4 regions of the Streptomyces sp. NPDC008121 genome follow, and region 2 is predicted to be linked to each of the others. Evidence: riboswitches for the same ligand, from Rfam matches in the RefSeq annotation. Region 2 holds a riboswitch; each other region holds the start of a gene.
The links. Region 2 has a riboswitch for cobalamin ahead of ACFZBD_RS12405 (ribonucleoside-diphosphate reductase subunit alpha). Riboswitches for the same ligand answer to the same signal wherever they lie in the genome.

Region 1 (5,240 bases), on a different contig from region 2:
GCACGAAGACGTGCCCGTTGACGGTGTCCGTCGCGATCGCCTGCGGCGCCGGGTTCTTCACCAGGTCGACGGTCTGGATCAGTCTGCCGGTCGGACCGGACAGATCGATGCCGTTGGTGTCTGTGTAAGCCATGTTCCCTCCCCTGGGTCCTCCCCGGACCCATGCCCGTCATGATCACACGCGTGTGCGAGTCGAGGGTCCGGGGGGCGCGGCCGCGAAGGGGAGACATCCCGAGGCAGGGGCGGGATCAGGCGTTACGGGGCGGGCTGTACGAGGTCAGGCGGTGCGGGATCAGGCGGTGCGGGTGAGCCGCCACACGTTGTCCACCCGCGTGCCCCGGCGGCCGTCGGGCGCGGTGAGGGCGCGTTCCACGCCCTCCAGCGTGTCCACCCGCCAGGGGTGCGGCAGGGCGAGCGCCGCGAGGACGCCGTCGAGGGTGGGGAACTCCGCGTCGAACGGGTACTCGTGCTTCTCCATCCAGGACGGCCACGCGGCGTGCATGGCGATGAGGAGCGTGCCGCCCGGGGCGACCGCGGCGGCGGCCGACCTGAGCACCCCGTCCTGGTCGAGCGGAACGGGCGACTGCAGGAACTGGGCGCTCACCAGGTCGAAGCCGCCCTCGGGGAAGGTCACTCCGAGGTCGTGCCGCTCGAAGGCGGTCCGGTCGGCGCAGCCGGCCTCCGCCACGTGGGCGGCCGCCCGTTCCAGGGCGGTCGCGGAGATGTCCACGCCGGTCACCCGCCACCCCCGCGAGGCCAGCCACAGGACGTCGCCGCCCTCGCCACAGCCCAGGTCCAGGGCCGTGCCCGGTGTCAGATCGGCGGCCTCCCGCACGAGGAGCGGGTTCGGTTCGCCGCTCCAGACACGGTCGCTCGTGCGGTAGCGCTCTTCCCAGAACTCGGCGGGATCGGTGGGCTTCGGGGTCGGCATCGAGGCTCCTTCGGGACGACTGCGCGGCGCCGGCGGCACCTGGGTCCAGACTCGCCACGGCCCCCCGGCGCGTCAAAGATGCTTGCCGTTTCGGCAACAAGGCGGCGCGGGACCGAGAGGGCGTCCTTTTGCGCCGGAGGCGCGGAACCGTAGGATCACCTGGTCATCACCGCGACGGGAGACAGGAAGCCGGTGCGAAACCGGCACGGTCCCGCCACTGTGACCGGGGAGTGCACCCGTCGAGACGCCACTGCGCGCACCGCGTGGGAAGGCTGGGGTGTACGCCGATCCGGGAGTCAGGAAACTGGCCTGTCGCGGGCCCGATCCGAGGAGCGCGGACTCCCCAGGAGGCTTTTCGTGTACCCCAGTACGTCCCGCATGCCCCGCACGCGCAGCATGCCCCGTCGCCGCCCCGTGCGCGCCGCCGCCCTGGCCCTCGCCCTGTCGGGGGTCCTGCTCACCGGCTGCGGCGCCTCCCCTCAGAGCGGCACCGCCCGGGAGGGCGGCGGCGCGAAGCCCGGTGCGTCCGCCGAGGGTTTCCCCCTCACCGTCGAGAACTGCGGCACGCGCACCACGTACGACAAGCCGCCCTCCCGGGTGGTGACCATCCATCAGCACCCGGCCGAGCTGATGCTGGCCCTCGGTCTGAAGGACCGGATCGTCGGCACGGCCTTCCCCGACTCGGCCGTACTGCCCGCCTTCCGCGAGGACTTCGCGGCGATCCCGGAGCTGGCGAAGAAGGAACCGTCCTTCGAGTCGGTCCTCAACGCGGAACCGGACTTCGTGTACGGCGGCTACGCCAGCGCGTTCGCCGAGAAGGAGGGCCGCTCCCGCAAGGCGTTCGCCGACGCCGGGATCGACACCTACCTCAACCGCGAGTACTGCGGGAAGAAGAAGGTGGCGATGACGGACACGTACGACGAGATCCGCGCCATCGGCTCCCTCTTCGGCGTCGAGGAGCGTGCCGACGCGCTGGTGGCCGACCTTCAGGGGCGCGTGGCAAAGACCGCGGCGACGGTGAAGGGGGCTCCCGCCCTCCCCGTCTTCGTGTACGACAGCGGCGACAAGTCGGCGTTCACCGCCGGAGGCAAGAGCCTCGGCACCGAGGTCATCCGCCTCGCCGGCGGCACCAACGTCTTCGCCGACCTCGACGACGTCTTCGGCGACGTCTCGTGGGAGCAGGTCGTCGCCCGTAAGCCGGAGGTCATCGCCATCTACGACTACGCGGGTGCGGGGAACGTCGAACAGAAGAAGAAGTTCCTGCTGGCGCAGCCGGCCCTCGCCGACGTGCCGGCCGTGAAGAACAAGCGCTTCGTGGTGCTGCCGCTGACGGCGACGCTGGTCGGTGTCCGCGCGCCGTACGCGGTCGAGGACCTCGCCCGCGGGCTGCACCCCGAGCGCTTCCGGTGACGGCACCGGCGAAAGCCGTGTCCGCCGCTCCCCCCGCCGGCTCCTCCGCCCGTCCGGCGGGCGCCGCCCGCGCGGCCGGTCCGGGCCGCCGCGCCTTCGCCCTCACCCTGGTCGTCCTCGGCGTGCTGCTCCTGGCGTCGATGACGGCGGGCATGGCCATCGGCTCGGTGCCGGTGCCCCCCGGCCAGGTGTGGGGCATCGTGACGCACGCCCTGACCGGAGACGGTTCCGAGCCCGCCTGGTCGCAGGCGCGGGAGACGATCGTGCTCGACGTGCGGGCGCCGCGGGTGCTGCTGGGCGCGGTGACGGGCGCCGGGCTCGCGGTGGTGGGCGCCGCGATGCAGGCGTTGGTACGCAACCCGCTCGCGGAGCCGTACCTGCTGGGCGTCTCCTCGGGCGCCTCCCTGGGCGCCGTCGCGGTGATCGTCTTCGGGGTGAGCCTCTTCGGGCCGGTGTCCCTGTCGGTCGCCGCGTTCGCCGGCGCCCTGCTGACGCTGCTGCTCGTCTACACGACGGCCCGGTCCGGCGGCCGCATCACCTCGGTGCGGCTGGTGCTGTCGGGCGTGGCGTTCGCCTCCGTCCTCACGGCGGTCATGGACGTCCTGCTGCTGACCAGCGACCGGGGCAACGAGGCCCGGGCGGTCCTTGCCTGGACCCTCGGGGGCCTCGGCGGTGTCCAGTGGGCCACCCTGTGGCTGCCCGGCGCGGCGCTCGCGCTCGGCGTCGCGGTCCTGCTGACCCGGGCCCGTTCGCTCAATCTGCTGCTCGCCGGCGAGGAGGCGGCCTCGACGATGGGGCTCGACGTCGCCCGGTTCCGGGCCCGGACCTTCGTCCTGCTCTCGCTGGTCACCGGCGTTCTGGTGGCGGCCGCCGGGCCGATCGGGTTCGTGGGGCTGATGATGCCGCACACCGTGCGGCTCTTCGTCGGCGGCGACCACCGCCGGGTGCTGCCGACGGCCGCGCTGGGCGGGGCGGTGTTCCTGATCTGGGCCGACATCGCGGCGCGTACGGTCGCCGCACCCATGGAGATCCCGGTCGGGGTCCTCACGGCGCTGTGCGGGGGGCCGTTCTTCCTGTGGCTGATGCGGCGGGACGCCCGGCGCACGGCCGACCGGGGAGCGGCATGACGGCCACCGAACTCACCGTCGAGGGCGTCACGCTCACGGCGGGCGCGCACCGGCTCGTCCGGGACGTCTCCCTGACCGCCCGGTCCGGTGAGGTGATCGGCCTCGTCGGGCCCAACGGCAGCGGCAAGTCCAGCCTTCTGCGGGCCGTCTACCGCGTGCTGCGTCCCCGGGCGGGCAGCGTCCGGGTGGACGGCGCCGACGTGTGGTCCGTGCCGGTCCGCCGGCTCGCCCGCACGCTGGCCGCCGTGGTGCAGGAGACGGGCGCGGACTTCGACCTGACCGTGCGGGACGTGGTCGCGATGGGACGCACCCCGCACAAGCGGCTCTTCGACGGCGACACCGGCGAGGACACGCTGATCATCGAGTCCGCGCTGGCGTGGGTGGACGCCGAGGCGCTGGCCGACCGTCCCTTCGACCACCTGTCGGGCGGCGAACGCCAGCGTGTGCTCATCGCCCGCGCGCTGGCCCAGCAGCCCGCCCTGCTGGTCCTCGACGAGCCGACCAACCACCTGGACGTCCGGCACCAGTTGGACGTCCTGGGTCTGGTGCGCCGGCTGCCGGCCACGGTCCTGGTCGCCCTCCACGACCTGAACCTCGCCGCCTTCTACTGCGACCGCCTCTACGTCCTGCGCGACGGCGAGGTCGTGGTCACCGGCCCGCCCGGTGAGGTGCTCACGCCCGCCCTGCTGCGGGAGGTGTACGGGGTGACGGCGGAGGTCGCCGTCCACCCGCGTACGGGCGCGCCCCAGGTGACCTTCCTGCCGGGCGAACCCACGGGCGCCGCCGCCCGCGAGAGCGTGGGGCGCACCCCCTAGAGACGCGGTCCGGCCCGCCTCCGCCGGGAGGCGGGGGCGGGCCGGAGACGGTCCACGGGTGCCGGCGGTGGTGCCGGCGGGCTACTCCCGGTCGGTGGCGCGGCGACGCCACCAGACCAGCGCGCCTCCCACGGCCGCGAGTGCGGCGGCGAGTCCGGCGATCAGGCCGACGGGGGCGCCGGAGCCGGTGTCGGCGAGGTCACCGTCCGGGTCCTGCGGTGCGGCGGTGCCGCCGGTGCCCGGGGTCGACGGAGCCGGAGCGGACGGTTCCTCGGTCGGCGTGCCGGGATCGCTCGGGGTCGGCGTGGGCGTCGGGGTCGGGTCCTCGCCGCCTCCGCCGGAGGCCTTGGCCGCGGTGTTCCCGCCGAGGAACAGCGTCTCCTCGCTCTCGGCGTCGTCCGTCATCGTCGCGAGGGACGTCCTCGTCGTCCGCGGCAGATGCTTGTGCCTGGCTTGGAAGCGGATCGGGGTGACGTTCTGCTTCGGCGCCTTGGAGAAGTCGACGCCGCCGACGCCCTGCTGGTAGACCTTGCCGCCGTAGGCGAGTTCGAACCACTCGATGCCCTCGGTCAGGGTCTTCTTGTAGCGGTTGTAGACGTCCATCTTGGACCAGTCGGCGTTCTCGCCGCGCAGCGGCCACTTGGCCACGTCGTTGCTGTCGATGATCTTCCGGTAGTCGGTGGGCCGCTGCGCGTCCTGCTGACGGATCCACTCGGCGGCCACCCGGGAGGCGTAGACGCGGCGCAGGTCGGCGTATTTCGGGTCGTTGTTGACCCGCCGTTCGACCTCGCTCATGACCACACGGTTGACGGTGGCCTGGGCCGCCTTCTGCTCGGCCTTGGTCAGGTCGCACTTCTGGGCGCCGGGCGGAGTCCACTTGGTCTCCTGCCACTCGGCCTTGGCGGCGAGCGGGGCGTCCAGGATGTAGATGCCGCCGTCCTGCTCGCGGACCTGGGC
Region 2 (5,240 bases):
GACGTCATCCGCCGCAACACCACGATCCTGCCGCTCTACTCCCTGATGCTGGGTCTGCTGGCGCTGCTCGGCTTCATGGCGATCGCGGCCGGGGTCAAGGTCAGCAACGGCCAGCTCGCCATCCCGCAGCTGTTCGAGAACATGTTCCCGGACTGGTTCGCGGGCGTGGCCTTCGCCGCGATCGGCATCGGCGCGCTGGTGCCGGCGGCGATCATGTCGATCGCCGCGGCCAACCTCTTCACCCGCAACATCTACAAGGACTTCCTGAAGCCGGACGCCACGCCGGAGCAGGAGACCAAGGTGTCCAAGCTGGTGTCCCTGCTGGTGAAGGTCGGCGCGCTGGCCTTCGTCCTCACCATGGACAAGACCGTCGCCATCAATTTCCAGCTCCTCGGCGGCATCTGGATCCTGCAGACCCTGCCGGCGCTGGTCGGCGGTCTGTTCACCCGCTGGTTCCACCGCTGGGCGCTGCTCGCCGGCTGGGCCGTCGGCATGGTGTACGGCACGGCGGCGGCGTACGGAGTGGCCAGCCCGACCCAGAAGCACTTCGGCGGCTCGTCCGCCGAGATCCCGGGCATCGGCGAGATCGGCTACATCGGTCTCACCGCCTTCGTGCTCAACGTCGTCGTCACCGTCGTCCTCACCTTCGTCCTGAGGGCGGTCAAGGCGCCGGACGGCATCGACGAGACCTCTCCGTCGGACTACACCGCGGACGCGGGCGACCCGGGGGTCGAGACCGAGCTTCCCAAGCTCGGCGCGAACACGCACTGACCGCTCGCTCCGGGGCGGAGGGGCTGAAAGGCGGACGCACCGGAGGAGGAGCGACACAACATGTGGGGGGTGCCGCAAGCGGCGCCCCCCACATGTATGCTCATCTCGCTGTCGCCGCAGGGGAATCCGGTGGAAATCCGGAACTGTCCCGCAACGGTGTGTTGGTGTGCTTTTGCGCTCACGCGAGTCCGAAGACCTGCCGACAGTGCGCCCGGTCCGTCCGTTCCGGGTGCCAGAGTCGTCCGGGCCTCGCGGAGTGGGCCGGTGGACACGGCGCGCGCCCGCGTGAAGGGGTGCCCCCTGCCGTCCGCCTCCCGCCGCCGCCCCCGGGCCGAGCGAGGGAGAGCCCCACGTGACCATCGCGCCAGCCGATCCGGCCACGGCGATCGAGAGCGACGGACCCGGCACCATGCTGCTGCGGACCCTGACCGACCTCACCGCCGATCTCCCCGACACCGACCCGGGCAAGGTCGCCGCCGCCGCGCTGCGCGGCCGCAACGCCTCCTCCGACGAGGCGGAGCTGCGGGAGCTGGCCACCGAGGCGGCCGCCGGTCTGATCGCCGAGGACCCGGCCTACTCCCGGCTCGCGGCCCGCCTGCTGACGATCACCATCGCCGACGAGGCCGCCGGCCAGGGCGCGATCACCTTCTCCTCCTCGGTGGCCGTCGGCCACCACGAGGGTCTGATCGCCGACCGCACGGCCGCGTTCGTCCGGCAGCACGCCGCCCGGCTGGACGCGCTGATCGACTCCGCCGCGGACGACCGCTTCGGCTACTTCGGCCTGCGCACGCTCTTCTCCCGCTACCTCCTGCGCCACCCGATCACCCGCAAGGTGATCGAGACCCCGCAGCACTTCATGCTCCGGGTGGCCTGCGGGCTCGCCGAGGACGACAGCGCCCGCGCGCTCGACGAGGTGGCGGCGCTCTACGGGCTGATGAGCCGGCTCGACTACCTCCCCTCCTCCCCCACGCTCTTCAACTCCGGCACCCGCCACCCGCAGATGTCGTCCTGCTATCTGCTGGACTCGCCGAAGGACGAGCTGGACTCCATCTACGACCGGTACCACCAGGTCGCCCGGCTCTCCAAGCACGCCGGCGGCATCGGCCTGTCGTACTCCCGCATCCGAGCCCGCGGCTCGCTGATCCGCGGCACCAACGGGCACTCCAACGGCATCGTGCCGTTCCTCAAGACGCTGGACGCCTCCGTCGCCGCCGTGAACCAGGGCGGGCGGCGCAAGGGCGCGGCCGCCGTCTACCTGGAGACCTGGCACGCGGACATCGAGGAGTTCCTGGAGCTACGCGACAACACCGGTGAGGACCAGCGGCGTACGCACAACCTCAACCTGGCGCACTGGATCCCGGACGAGTTCATGCGGCGGGTCAACGCCGACGCCCCGTGGTCGCTGTTCTCCCCCGCCGACGTGCCCGAGCTGGTCGACCTGTGGGGCGAGGAGTTCGACGCCGCCTACCGCGCCGCCGAGGCCAAGGGGCTGGCCCGCAAGACCATGCCGGCGCGCGAGCTGTACGGCCGGATGATGCGGACGCTGGCGCAGACCGGCAACGGCTGGATGACGTTCAAGGACGCCTCGAACCGGACCGCCAACCAGACGGCGGAGCCCGGCCACACGGTGCACTCCTCCAATCTCTGCACGGAGATCCTGGAGGTCACGGACGACGGCGAGACCGCGGTCTGCAACCTGGGCTCGGTCAACCTCGGCGCCTTCGTCGACCTGTCGACCGGCGACATCGACTGGGAGCGGCTGGACGCGACCGTCCGTACCGCCGTCACGTTCCTCGACCGGGTCGTCGACATCAACTTCTACCCGACCGAGCAGGCCGGGCGCTCCAACTCCCGCTGGCGGCCCGTCGGCCTGGGCGCGATGGGCCTCCAGGACGTCTTCTTCCAGCTGAAGCTGCCCTTCGACTCGCCCGAGGCCCGCGCGCTGTCGACGCGGATCGCCGAGCGGATCATGCTCGCGGCGTACGAGGCCTCCACCGACCTCGCCGAGCGCAACGGCCCGCTCCCGGCCTGGGAGAAGACCCGCGCCGCCCGGGGCGTCCTGCACCCCGACCACTACGACGTCGCGCTGACCTGGCCCGAGCGCTGGGCCGCGCTGCGCGAGCGGATCGCGGCGGTCGGCATGCGCAACAGCCTCCTCCTCGCCATCGCGCCGACGGCGACGATCGCGTCGATCGCGGGCGTGTACGAGTGCATCGAGCCGCAGGTCTCCAACCTCTTCAAGCGCGAGACGCTCTCCGGGGAGTTCCTCCAGGTCAACTCCTACCTCGTGGACGAGCTGAAGCGGCTCGGCGTGTGGGACGCGCAGACCCGTGAGGCGCTGCGCGAGGCCAACGGCTCGGTCGCCGACTTCGGCTGGGTGCCGGCCGAGGTGCGCGAGCTGTACCGCACGGCGTGGGAGATCCCGCAGCGCGGACTGATCGACATGGCGGCGGCCCGCACCCCGTTCCTGGACCAGTCGCAGTCCCTGAACCTGTTCCTGGAGACGCCGACGATCGGCAAGCTGTCGTCGATGTACGCGTACGCCTGGAAGCAGGGGCTGAAGACGACGTACTACCTGCGCTCCCGCCCGGCGACCCGGATCGCCCGCGCGGCCCGCGCCGCGACGCCCACCGCCGCCCCCATCCCCGTCCAGCAGGCCGCCGACCCCGACGCGGTCGCCTGCTCCCTGGAAAACCCCGAGTCCTGCGAGGCCTGCCAGTGATGAGCTCCCACGACCAGAAGAACCTCCTCGACCCGGGCTTCGAGCTGACGCTGCGTCCCATGCGCTACCCGGACTTCTACGAGCGCTACCGGGACGCGATCAAGAACACCTGGACGGTGGAGGAGGTCGACCTCCACTCCGACGTCGCCGACCTCGCCAAGCTGACGCCGGGCGAGCAGCACATGATCGGCCGGCTGGTGGCGTTCTTCGCGACCGGTGACTCGATCGTCGCCAACAACCTCGTGCTGACGCTGTACAAGCACATCAACTCGCCCGAGGCGCGGCTGTACCTCTCGCGCCAGCTGTTCGAGGAGGCCGTGCACGTCCAGTTCTATCTGACGCTGCTCGACACCTACCTCCCCGACCCGGACGACCGCGCCGCCGCGTTCGACGCCGTCGAGAACATCCCCTCCATCCGCGAGAAGGCGCAGTTCTGCTTCCGGTGGATGGACTCGGTCGAGAAGATGGACCGGCTGGAGACCCAGGCGGACCGCCGGCGGTTCCTGCTCAACCTCATCTGCTTCGCCGCCTGCATCGAGGGCCTGTTCTTCTACGGCGCCTTCGCCTACGTGTACTGGTTCCGGTCCCGCGGTCTGCTGCACGGTCTGGCCACCGGCACCAACTGGGTCTTCCGTGACGAGACGATGCACATGAACTTCGCCTTCGAGGTCGTGGACACCGTCCGCAAGGAGGAGCCGGAGCTGTTCGACGACGCCCTGCGTCAGCAGGTCACCGACATGCTGAAGGAGGCCGTGGAGGCGGAGCTGCAGTTCGGCCGCGACCTGTGCGGCGAGGGGCTGCCGGGCATGAACACCGAGTCGATGCGCGAGTACCTCCAGTGCGTCGCCGACCAGCGCCTCCAGCGCCTGGGCTTCGCCCCGGTCTACGGCTCCGAGAACCCGTTCGCGTTCATGGAGCTCCAGGGCGTCCAGGAGCTGACCAACTTCTTCGAGCGCCGCCCGTCCGCCTACCAGGTGGCGGTGGAGGGCTCGGTGGACCTCGACGAGGACTTCTAGGGCGTGTTTCGGAAGTAGCGTCGTCCGCCCGCAGGGCGGGGCTGGGGGCGTCTGGTGCGTGCGATCGCAAGGCGGAGGAAGGAGAGCGCAGCGGGCTGCGCCGACGACCGACAACGCAGCGAGCGTGCGTGCCAGGCGCCCCCAGCCAGACGGGACTTTCGACACACGCCCTAGTCCTCCGTACGCGACGAAGGGCCCCGCTCCGGGGGGAGCGGGGCCCTTCGTCGTACGCGGGTACGGGATCAGTCGTTCGGGACCGTCTCGTAGCGCGGGGTGCCCTCGGCCATCTGGCGCAGGGCGTCCTTGCGGTCGCGCTTGGAGAGGCGGTCGATGTAGAGGTAGCCGTACAGGTGGTCCGTCTCGTGCTGGAGGCAGCGCGCGAAGTAGCCCGTGCCGCGGACCTTGATGGGGTTGCCCTGGGGGTCCTGGCCGCGCACCACGGCGTAGTCGGGGCGGGCCAGTTCGGCGTAAGCGGTGGGGACGGACAGGCAGCCCTCGTTGGACTCGTCCAGGGCCCGCAGCTCGGCCGGGATCTCCTCCAGGACGGGGTTGCAGACGACGCCGACGTGGCGGACGCCCTCGTCGTCCATGCAGTCGTAGACGAAGACCTTGAGGTCCACGCCGATCTGGTTGGCCGCCAGGCCCACGCCCTCGGCGGTCTTCTGGCTGGCGAACATGTCGTCGATCAGCGTCGCGAGGCCGTCGTCGAACTCGGTGACGTCCTTGCACTC
Region 3 (5,240 bases), on a different contig from region 2:
CGTCGTGGGTCGCCATGACCACCGTCGTCCCCGCGTCCCGCAGCCGCCCCAGCACCTCCAGGAGCCGCTCCTGCCCGTGCGGGTCGAGGCCGGCCGTCGGCTCGTCCATGATCAGGACACGCGGCCGCATCGCCACCGCCCCCGCGATCGCCGCCCGCTTGCGCTGCCCGTACGACAGCAGATGCGTCGGCCGGTCCTCCAGGGCCACGATGTCCAGCGCCTCCAGCGCCTCCCGCACCCGGAGCCGTACCTCCTCCTCGGGCAGCCCCAGGTTCATCGGCCCGAACGACACGTCCTGGCCCACCGAGGCCGCGAACAGCTGGTCGTCCGGATCCTGCACGACCAGCTGGACCGTCGTCCGCAGCCGGGTCAGCCCCTTGCGGTCGTACGACACCTCCTCGCCGTCCAGCAGGAGCGCGCCGCTCCCGCACCGCAGCCCGCCGCTCAGCAGCCGCAGCAGCGTCGTCTTGCCGCTGCCGTTCCTGCCCAGCAGGGCCAGCGCCCGCCCCTCGGGCACGGCGAAGTCGATCCCGTCGAGGACCGCGGGCCCGTCCTCGTAGGCGAAGCCCGCCCTGACCAGTTCCACCACGGGGGAACGAAGACTCACGGGAGGGACCTTTCCAGTACGAGAATGAGCGCGACGAGACCGCCGAGCAGGCCGGCCGTCGCCGCCAGGAACCGGCGCGAGACGACGGCGCCGGGCACCAGGACCCGCAGGGTCCCGTCGTAGCCGCGCCCCGCGAGGCCGGACTGCAGCCGCTGCGCCCGGTCGAAGGCGCGGACGAAGGCGGTCGCCCCGAGCCCGGCGAGCGAGCGCCAGGTCGCCGCCCGGGTCGTCAGACCCAGCCGGGCCGCCTGAGCCTGGCGGATCTTCGCCATGGAGTCGAGGAGCAGAAAGCTGATCCGGTACATCACGAGGGCGACGTCCACGACGGGCGCCGGGACCCCCGCCCGTACCAGCCGCGGCAGCACGTCCGAGACGGGCGTGGTGAAGGCGAACAGCAGCACCCCGAGGGACGCGGCCGAGGTCCGCAGCAGCAGTTCGCCGGCGTGGACCGGCCCGTCGGGCGCCAGGGCGACGAGGCCGCGCGCCCCGCCCACCTCGAAGAGCAGCGGGACCGCGCCCGTCACACAGAAGCCCAGCGGAATCCGGAACGCCCGCCACAGCTGACGGCCCGGTACCCCGGCCGGACCGAGGAGCACGGCCAGGGTGGCCGCCACGACCAGGACCGCCCCCGGCCACGGCGGCAGGCAGACCGCGCACAGCGTCAGACCGAAGCCCAGAGCCGCCTTCTCGCACGGATGACGGCGGCGCCAGCGACTGCTGTGCGCCGCCGCGTCGATCGGCAGCATCGGCGACTACTCGTCGCCGGTCGCTGCCGCCGTCGACGGGGCTCCGGGAGCCCCGGCGCGGGCCTCACCCTGCTTGCGGCCCTTGCGCAGACCGAAGTAGTAGGCGAGGACACCGGCGCCGAGGGCCGCCTGCAGCGCGAACAGCGCCGACTCGACCTCGCCTGACGGCGGCTCGTAGAGCGGGCTGAACCACGGCTCGTAGTCGGGCGCGATCTCCGTGATCGCCACCTCCGCCTCGGCGTCGGCGCCGGCGAACGGCTCCTCCTTGTGGTCGCCGAGACCCAGCACCAGCGGGAACACGGCCAGTGCCGCGACGACGAGCAGCAGCAACGTGTTGATCTTCGCGTTACGGCTCATCAGACGTTCGCCTCCGCCTTCTCGGTCTTCCGGGCGCCCGGGAGGAGAATCCCGAGACGGGTCAGATCGCCCTTGCTGGACTGCGTCAGCAGCCGCATCACGAGCACCGTCAGCAGGCCCTCGCTGACCGCGAGCGGCAGCTGCGTGACGGCGAAGATGGAGCCGAACTTGGCGAGCGCGCCCATGACACCGCTGCCCGGGTCGGGGAAGGCTAGCGCGAGCTGCACGCTGGTGACGCAGTACGTGGAGAGGTCGGCGACGAAGGCGCCGAAGAAGACGCTCACCATCAGCGGGAGGTCGAACCGCCGCAGCAGGCGGTAGATCCCGTATCCGGCCCAGGGCCCGACGATCGCCATCGAGAAGGCGTTGGCGCCGAGCGTGGTGAGCCCGCCGTGGGCGAGGAGCAGCGCCTGGAACAGCAGGGTGATCGTGCCGAGCACCGCCATCACCGGCGGCCGGAACAGGATCGCCCCCAGCCCCGTGCCGGTGGGGTGCGAGCAACTGCCCGTCACCGAAGGAATCTTGAGGGCGGACAGGACGAAGGTGAACGCGCCGGACGCGCCCAGCAGCAGGGTGGACTCGGGGTTGGCCTTGACCTCGCGGGTCAGGGCACGGACGCCGTGGACGACGAAGGGAGCGGACGCGACGCCCCAGGCGACGGCGTGCACGGGCGGTAGATAGCCCTCGGCTATATGCATGATCGGGAGACCCTCTCCAGCACCTCGTGGATGGACAACGCACCTTGGCCGGTCTCCTGGCTGACGGGTCATGCCGTCGCGGCTCCGCCTTCCCACACCGCGACGGTCTCCCGAGGCGGTGCAGTGGCTCCCTCGAAGGGTTCTCCCCGAGGGGTGGAGCCGGACTTCCCGATCACAGTGGCGAGGGCCGCACCGGTTCCACACCGGTTTCCCGTACACCAAGGCGGTGTGACATTAGTGGGTTGACCAGGCGCATCACAACACGGAGGCTTCCGCGGACGGTGTGTGACGGGTCTCTCGCGCCCCCCGCTCACTCCTTTCGGTACGTGTACGCCTCCGCTGCCGCCGCCTCCACGGCGTCCAGGTCGCCGCCCGCGCTCGCCGTGACGAGGGCGGCGATCGCCCCCTCCACGAAGGGGGCGTCCACAAGCCGGGACCCCTCGGGCAGCTCGTCGCCCTCGGCGAGGAGCGCCTTGACCGTCAGCACGGCGCTGCCCAGGTCGACGAGGAGGGCGACACCGGCCCCCCGGTCGGCTTCCCGCGCCGCCTCGGCGATCAGCTCGGAGCTCGTACCGAGGCCGCCGCCGGGGTCACCGCCCGCGGCGACGATCGGCGCGGAGGGGCCGCCGCCCGCGAGTCCCCGGGCGAGTTCGGCGACGGCGGAGGCCACGGCGGCGCTGTGCGAGACGAGGACGATGCCGACCGGGCCGCCGGTCACGGGGCCACCTCCGTACGGGTGGTGCCGTTGCGACGGCGGGTCATGCGGCCACCTCCGCGAGGGCGGCGATCAGCAGGGCGGACGAGGTGGCGCCGGGGTCCTGATGCCCGATGGAGCGTTCGCCCAGGTAGCTGGCGCGGCCCTTGCGGGCCCGCAGCGGGACGGTCGCCAGCGCGCCCTGTTCGGCGGCCGCCGCGGCCGCCTCGAAGGACTCGCACAGCGCGTCGGCCGCCGGGACGAGCGCGTCCAGCATCGTCTTGTCGCCGACCTGCGCACCGCCCAGCTGGGCGACGGCGGCGACCCCGGCGGCCAGGGCCTCGGCGAAGGTCTCGCGGGTGACCGTCCCGGCGTCGCCGAGCGCCTTTCCGGTGCGGCGCAAAAGGGTTCCGTACAGCGGTCCGGAGGCCCCGCCGACGGTGGAGATCAGCCGGCGCCCGGCGGTGGTGAGCACCCCGCCCGGTGTCGGGGGAGGCTCCTTCTCCAGAACCTCCGTGACGGCGGCGAAGCCCCGCTTGAGGTTGGAGCCGTGGTCGGCGTCGCCGATGGCGGAGTCCAGTTCGGTGAGGCGGTCGGCCTCGCGGTCGACGGCGGCGGCGACGGCGGCCAGCCAGGCCCGGAAGAACGCGGCATCGAGCCCGTCGTCGGGACCGGGCGCCTCCGCTCCGGCCGGCCCACCGGGCACGTTCGCTCCGGCCTGCCCGCCGGGCGCGTTCGCTCCGGTCGGCCCACCGGGCACGTCTGCTCCGGCCGGCCCGCCGGGCGCGTTCGCTCCGGTCGGTCCCTCAGTCGCGGCCGGTCCGTCGGCTGCGGTCGGTTCGTTCACGTCGGGCACTCTCCTTCTCAGCGGCCCCAGCGCAGGGCGGGCGTCTGTACGGGTGCGTCCCACAGGCGTAGCAGTTCCTCGTCGGCCGCGCAGAGCGTCACCGAACAGCCGGCCATGTCGAGGGAGGTCACGTAGTTCCCGACGAGCGTGCGGGCGACCGGGATCCGCCGCTCGCCGAGGACCCGCTGGACCTCGGCGTTGAACCCGTACAGCTCCAGCAGCGGCGTCGCCCCCATGCCGTTGACCAGCGCGAGGACGGGGCCCGAGGGCCGCAGGTCGTCCAGGACGGCGTCGACGGCGAAGTCCGCGATCTCCCGCGAGGTCATCATCGCGCGCCGCTCGCGCCCCGGCTCGCCGTGGATGCCGATCCCCAACTCCAGCTCGCCCTCCGGCAGGGCGAAGGTGGGGCTGCCCTTGGCGGGCGTCGTACAGGCGCTCAGCGCCACGCCGAAGGAGCGCGACCGCTCGTTCACCCGCCGGGCGATCGCCTCGACCCGCTCCAGGGGCGCGCCCTCCTCGGCGGCGGCACCCGCGATCTTCTCCACGAACAGCGTGGCACCGGTGCCGCGCCGACCGGCGGTGTAGAGGCTGTCCGTCACGGCCACGTCGTCGTCGACGAGCACCTTGGCGACCTGGACGCCCTCGTCCTCGGCCAGCTCGGCGGCCATCTCGAAGTTGAGCACGTCGCCGGTGTAGTTCTTCACGACGAACAGCACACCCGCCCCGCTGTCGACCGCGGCGGCGGCCCGCACCATCTGGTCGGGCACCGGAGAGGTGAACACCTCCCCGGCACAAGCGGCCGCGAGCATCCCGGGCCCCACGAACCCGGCATGCAACGGCTCATGCCCCGACCCACCCCCGGACACCAACGCCACCTTGCCCTCGACGGGCGCGTCCCGCCGCAGGACGACACGGTTCTCCACGTCGACGGTCAGCTCGGGATGAGCGGCCGCCATTCCCCGCAGCGCGTCGGGGACCACGGTCTCCGGGACGTTGATCAGCATCCTCATGGATACCTCCTGGTGAGACTGGCAGGCATGTGTCTGAATTGGATTTTTGCAGGTCAGGCCAGTTGAGGCGGGTTATTGATCTCTGCGATTCATGGCGCCTGGCGGCGGTTTGGTGCGGTACTGATGCTGACCTGTTGCCGCCTTTCCTGGCTACCCGTCAGGGTGGGCTCGTACTGCGCGCTCTGCGCATGGGTGCATATGGCGCAATCATCGGTCCGGGGCGTGGGGTAGCGCACTGGTGGCCCATGTGTGGCGCCACGGCGACCTCCACGCTCCAGGTC
Region 4 (5,240 bases), on a different contig from region 2:
GACCGGGCGCAGCCGGGCCGCCCGGTGCAGGCGCCGACGCCGAGCCAGGGGGAGTCGTCGCGGGTGATCAGTCCGGCTTCGGCGAGGGCGTCCCGCCGCGCCTCGGCGGCCGTACGGTCGGCGAGGCCGGTCACGACGGCGCCGCGCCACGGGGTGAGCCGCAGTTCGCCGCCGCCGTCGCCGGGGGCGAGGGCGCGCAACTGGGCGGAGGTGAGGCGGCCGAGCGGCAGGGCGACGGAGACGGCGTGCCGGCCGGTCGCCGGGTGGGCGAGCACGCCGGGGAGCGGGCCCTGCCCGCTCGGATCCGGGCACGCGCCCGGGGTGTCCGGTGCGGCCGGGACGCCCGCGCGGGCCAGCGCGCCCGCGAGGTCCGGCCGGACGGCCCCGGGCAGCTCGTGGACGCGCCAGGCCCCGGTCCCGGCCGTGCGGGCGGCGGCGAGGAAGGCGTCGGCGGCCGCGAGGGCGGCGCGCGGCGCGTCGGCGGCGGCGACCCGGAACACCTGGCGACCGACCCGCAGGAGCGCGCCGCCCGCGCGCTCCGGGTCGTACCCGTGCTCCGGGTCGTCCGCGTGCTTCGGGTCGTGTCCGTGCTCAGGGTCGTCCGTGTGCTCCGGGCCGTGTCCGTGCTCCGGCGGAGCGGGCGGGCGGACGGCCCCGGCCGTCGCAGCGACCCCCGGCGCCCCCGCCCCCGTTGAGAACAACGTCACATCCGCGCCCAGCCCGCCGACGTCTCCCCGCCCGTCGTCGAAGGCGAAGAGGAAACGGCCGGAAAGCGCTGCCGTCCACGCCCGCGCGCAGAGCAGCGCGTCCAGCTCGCGCGCCCACAACCGCGCGTCCCCGCAACCGTTTCCGTCGATCCCCGCCAGCGGCGAGACCACGATGTTCCGGACGCGTTCGTGGGTGGCGGAGGGCAGCAGTCCGGCCGGGGCGAGCAGCCCCGCGAGGTCGGCCCCGCAGCCCTCGCCGAGGCCGCGCAGCTCCACGTTGCCCCGCGAGGTGACGCTGATCCGCCCGTCGCCCAGCTCCTCCGCCGCCACGGCCAGGGACTCGACCTGACGTACTGTCAACGCGCCTGCGGGCAGCCGCAGTCGGGCCAGGCGCCCGTCGTCGGCGGGGTGCAGGCGCAGCGCCCCCGGGCAGGCGTCGCCACGGTCCCGTATGACGGGTTCGCCCTGGTTGGGCGTGGTGGGTGGGGTGGGCGGCATGGCGGCGAGCATACCCACGTGGTCGCGGGCGACCCTTCGGGCCGCCGCGGGCAGGATCTACTATGCAGACGGCATGGGGTCCCAGGACCCCGGGGAGGAAGCCCGGTGAGAATCCGGCGCGGTCCCGCCACTGTGAGCCCGCCCCGGGAACGGGGGCCGGGTGAGTCAGGAACTCCCGCCGTCCACACGACCACCCGGGGCGCGGACAACCCCGAGGAAGGCCTGCGCTCGCATGCGAATTCTGTTGCTGTCGCACTCCGACACCGACCTGCTCAGCGCCCGCGCGGCCGGCGGTCCGGTCGGGTACCGGTTCGCCAACCCCTCCCGCCTCGCCCCCGGGGACCTTCCCGGGCTGCTCGACGGCGCCGACCTCGTCGTCGTCCGCCTCCTCGGCGGCCTGCGCGCCTGGGAGGACGGCCTGCAGACGCTGCGGGCGACGGAGAAGCCGCTGGTCGTGCTCTCCGGCGAACAGGCCCCGGACGCCCAGCTGATGGAGAGCTCCACGGTCCCCGTCGGCGTCGCCACCGAGGCCCACGCCTACCTCGCGCACGGCGGCCCGGCCAACCTGGAGCAGCTCGCCCGGTTCCTCTCCGACACCGTGCTGCTCACCGGCCACGGTTTCGAGGCCCCGGCCGCCGCCCCCACCTGGGGCCCCCTGGAGCGCGAGCCGAGGCGGACCGACGGCCCGACGGTCGCCGTGCTCTACTACCGCGCCCACCACATGAGCGGGAACACCGCCTTCGTCGACTCCCTCTGCGAGGCGATCGAGGACGCCGGCGCCCGCGCGCTGCCGCTGTACGTCGCCTCGCTGCGGGCCCCCGAGCCCGAGCTGATCGAGACGCTCAGGGGCGCCGACGCGATCGTCACCACCGTCCTCGCGGCGGGCGGCACCAAGCCCGCCGAGGCGCAGGCCGCAGAAATGGGGGTGTCGCGAAGCGACTCGGACAAGGGTGGTGGTGGGCGACGGGCGGGCGAAGAGGCGTGGGACGCGGGGGCGCTCGCCGCCCTCGACGTACCGATCCTCCAGGCGCTCTGCCTCACCGGTTCGCGTGCCGCCTGGGAGGAGAACGACGAGGGGCTCTCGCCGCTGGACGCCGCCAGCCAGGTCGCGGTGCCCGAGTTCGACGGCCGGCTGATCACCGTCCCGTTCTCCTTCAAGGAGATCGACGAGGACGGCCTCCCGGCCTATGTCGCGGACACCGAGCGCGCCGCCCGCGTCGCCGGGATCGCCGTGCGCCACTCCCGCCTGCGGCACATCCCGAACGCCGGGAAGAAGCTCGCCCTGGTCCTCTCCGCGTACCCGACGAAGCACTCCCGGATCGGCAACGCGGTCGGCCTCGACACCCCCGCCTCCGCCGTCGCGCTCCTGCGCCGCCTGCGCGAGGAGGGGTACGACTTCGGCCCCGTCGAGGAGATCCCGGGCCTGGTCTCCGGCGACGGCGACGAGCTGATCTACGCCCTGATCGAGGCCGGCGGCCACGACCAGGACTGGCTGACCGAGGAGCAGCTGGCCCGCAACCCGGTCCGCATCCCGGCGGCCGACTACAAGCGCTGGTACGCCACCCTCCCCGAGGAGCTGCGCCGCCACGTCGAGGAGCACTGGGGCCCGGCGCCCGGCGAGATGTTCCTCGACCGTTCGCGGAACCCGGAGGGCGACATCGTCCTCGCCGCCCTGCGGCGCGGGAACCTGCTGATCCTCATCCAGCCGCCGCGCGGCTTCGGCGAGAACCCGATCGCGATCTACCACGACCCCGATCTCCCGCCGTCCCACCACTACCTGGCCGCCTACCGCTGGATCGCGGCGCGCGCCGAGGACGGCGGCTTCGGCGCGGACGCCATGGTCCACCTCGGCAAGCACGGCAACCTGGAGTGGCTGCCCGGCAAGAACGCCGGCCTGTCCGCCGCGTGCGGCCCGGACGCGGCGCTCGGCGACCTGCCGCTGATCTATCCCTTCCTGGTCAACGACCCGGGCGAGGGCACCCAGGCCAAGCGGCGCGTGCACGCCACGCTCGTCGACCACCTGGTGCCGCCGATGGCCCGCGCCGACTCCTACGGCGACATCGCGCGCCTGGAGCAGCTCCTGGACGAGTACGCGCAGATCTCCTCCATGGACCCCTCGAAGCTGCCGGCGATCCGCGCGCAGATCTGGACGCTGATCCAGGCCGCCAAGCTCGACCACGACCTGGGGATGGAGGACCGGCCCGAGGACGACGGCTTCGACGACTTCCTGCTGCACGTCGACGGCTGGCTCTGCGAGGTCAAGGACGCGCAGATCAGGGACGGTCTGCACGTGCTCGGCGGGGCGCCGACGGGCGAGGCGCGGGTCAACCTCGTGCTGTCGATCCTGCGCGCCCGGCAGATCTGGGGCGGTACGCAGGCCCTGCCCGGCCTCCGGGAGGCCCTGGGCCTCGACGAGTCGGCGGCGACCCTGCGCACGGCGGACGAGGCGGAGGAGAAGGCCCGGCAGCTGGTCGAGGCGCTGGAGGCCGCGGACTGGTCCGTGGACGCCGTCGCGGAGATCGCGGGCGCCCACGGCCCGGAGGTGGCGGACGTCCTGCGCTTCGCCTGCGAGCAGGTGGTGCCCCGCCTGGCGTCCACCACCGACGAACTCGGTCACGCCGTCCACGCGTTGAACGGCGGCTTCGTGCCGGCCGGTCCTTCGGGCTCGCCGCTGCGCGGCCTGGTCAACGTCCTGCCGACCGGCCGCAACTTCTACTCCGTCGACCCGAAGGCCGTCCCCTCCCGCCTCGCGTGGGAGACGGGTCAGGCGCTCGCCGACTCCCTCCTGGAGCGCTACCGCACCGACAACGGCGACTGGCCGACCTCCGTGGGCCTCTCCCTGTGGGGCACCAGCGCGATGCGCACGGCCGGCGACGACGTGGCCGAGGCGCTGGCCCTGCTCGGCGTCCGCCCGCTGTGGGACGAGGCGTCCCGGCGGGTCAACGGCCTGGAGGCGATCCCGCTCGCCGAGCTTGGCCGCCCCCGCGTCGACGTCACCCTGCGCATCTCGGGCTTCTTCCGGGACGCGTTCCCGCACGTCATCGGCCTCCTGGACGACGCCGTACGGCTCGTCGCCTCGCTCGACGAGCCGGCCGACGCCAACTTCGTACGGGCGCACGCGCAGGCCGACCTGGCCGAGCACGGCGACGAGCGGCGCGCCACGACCCGGATCTTCGGCTCCCGGCCGGGCACGTACGGTGCCGGCATCCTCCAGCTGATCGACTCGCGCGACTGGCGCACGGACGCGGACCTCGCCGAGGTCTACACCGTGTGGGGCGGGTACGCCTACGGCCGCGGTCTCGAAGGGCGCCCGGCCCGGGCGGAGATGGAGACGGCGTACAAGCGGATCGCGGTGGCGGCGAAGAACACCGACACCCGTGAGCACGACATCGCCGACTCCGACGACTACTTCCAGTACCACGGCGGCATGGTGGCGACCGTCCGCGCGCTGAAGGGCACGGCCCCCGAGGCGTACATCGGCGACTCCACCCGACCGGAGACGGTCCGCACCCGCACCCTGGTCGAGGAGACCTCGCGGGTCTTCCGGGCCCGCGTGGTCAACCCGAAGTGGATCGAGGCGATGCGCCGCCACGGCTACAAGGGCGCGTTCGAGCTGGCGGCGACCGTCGACTACCTCTTCGGCTACGACGCCACGACCGGCGTGGTCGCCGACTGGATGTACGACAAGCTCACGGAGACGTACGTCCTGGACCCGGAGAACCAGGCCTTCCTCAAGGAGGCCAACCCGTGGGCGCTGCACGGCATCGCGGAGCGCCTCCTGGAGGCCGAGTCCCGCGGCATGTGGGAGAAGCCGGACCCGCAGGTCCTGGCGGCGCTGCGCGAGGTCTTCCTGGAGACCGAGGGTGACCTGGAGGACGACGGCACGGAGGGCTGACGCCCGGCGGCGGGCGGGGCCGGGGGCGACGGCCCCGGCCCGGCCACGGGGGGTGCCGGGGGCCGGCGGTCACGCCGCGCAGCGGGCGGCCGGCCAGGGGGTCAGTTCCAGGCGCCGGCCCCGGAAGCGCTCCCGGACCC

Region 1: another riboswitch for cobalamin. It lies ahead of ACFZBD_RS06990 (ABC transporter substrate-binding protein); the one in region 2 lies ahead of ACFZBD_RS12405 (ribonucleoside-diphosphate reductase subunit alpha).
Region 3: another riboswitch for cobalamin. It lies ahead of ACFZBD_RS08280 (energy-coupling factor ABC transporter permease); the one in region 2 lies ahead of ACFZBD_RS12405 (ribonucleoside-diphosphate reductase subunit alpha).
Region 4: another riboswitch for cobalamin. It lies ahead of cobN (cobaltochelatase subunit CobN); the one in region 2 lies ahead of ACFZBD_RS12405 (ribonucleoside-diphosphate reductase subunit alpha).

Annotation. Positions count from the first base shown of each region.
Region 1 is NZ_JBIBHT010000002.1:301,667-306,906, forward strand. Features, by position in the region: gene ACFZBD_RS06980 (hypothetical protein) at 1-133, opposite strand, end outside; gene ACFZBD_RS06985 (methyltransferase domain-containing protein) at 293-931, opposite strand; cobalamin riboswitch at 1,075-1,259, shown strand; gene ACFZBD_RS06990 (ABC transporter substrate-binding protein) at 1,310-2,341, shown strand; gene ACFZBD_RS06995 (iron chelate uptake ABC transporter family permease subunit) at 2,359-3,468, shown strand; gene ACFZBD_RS07000 (ATP-binding cassette domain-containing protein) at 3,465-4,283, shown strand; gene ACFZBD_RS07005 (hypothetical protein) at 4,365-5,240, opposite strand, start outside.
Region 2 is NZ_JBIBHT010000003.1:523,855-529,094, forward strand. Features, by position in the region: gene mctP (monocarboxylate uptake permease MctP) at 1-771, shown strand, start outside; cobalamin riboswitch at 831-990, shown strand; gene ACFZBD_RS12405 (ribonucleoside-diphosphate reductase subunit alpha) at 1,124-3,493, shown strand; gene ACFZBD_RS12410 (ribonucleotide-diphosphate reductase subunit beta) at 3,493-4,509, shown strand; gene def (peptide deformylase) at 4,752-5,240, opposite strand, start outside.
Region 3 is NZ_JBIBHT010000002.1:616,513-621,752, reverse strand. Features, by position in the region: gene ACFZBD_RS08295 (ATP-binding cassette domain-containing protein) at 1-607, opposite strand, end outside; gene cbiQ (cobalt ECF transporter T component CbiQ) at 604-1,353, opposite strand; gene ACFZBD_RS08285 (energy-coupling factor ABC transporter substrate-binding protein) at 1,360-1,710, opposite strand; gene ACFZBD_RS08280 (energy-coupling factor ABC transporter permease) at 1,710-2,408, opposite strand; cobalamin riboswitch at 2,437-2,646, opposite strand; gene ACFZBD_RS08275 (PTS-dependent dihydroxyacetone kinase phosphotransferase subunit DhaM) at 2,719-3,126, opposite strand; gene dhaL (dihydroxyacetone kinase subunit DhaL) at 3,167-3,808, opposite strand; gene dhaK (dihydroxyacetone kinase subunit DhaK) at 3,967-4,959, opposite strand; gene ACFZBD_RS08260 (transposase) at 5,205-5,240, shown strand, end outside.
Region 4 is NZ_JBIBHT010000004.1:381,285-386,524, forward strand. Features, by position in the region: gene ACFZBD_RS16050 (cobalamin biosynthesis protein CobG) at 1-1,217, opposite strand, end outside; cobalamin riboswitch at 1,264-1,399, shown strand; gene cobN (cobaltochelatase subunit CobN) at 1,438-5,100, shown strand; gene abc-f (ribosomal protection-like ABC-F family protein) at 5,170-5,240, opposite strand, start outside.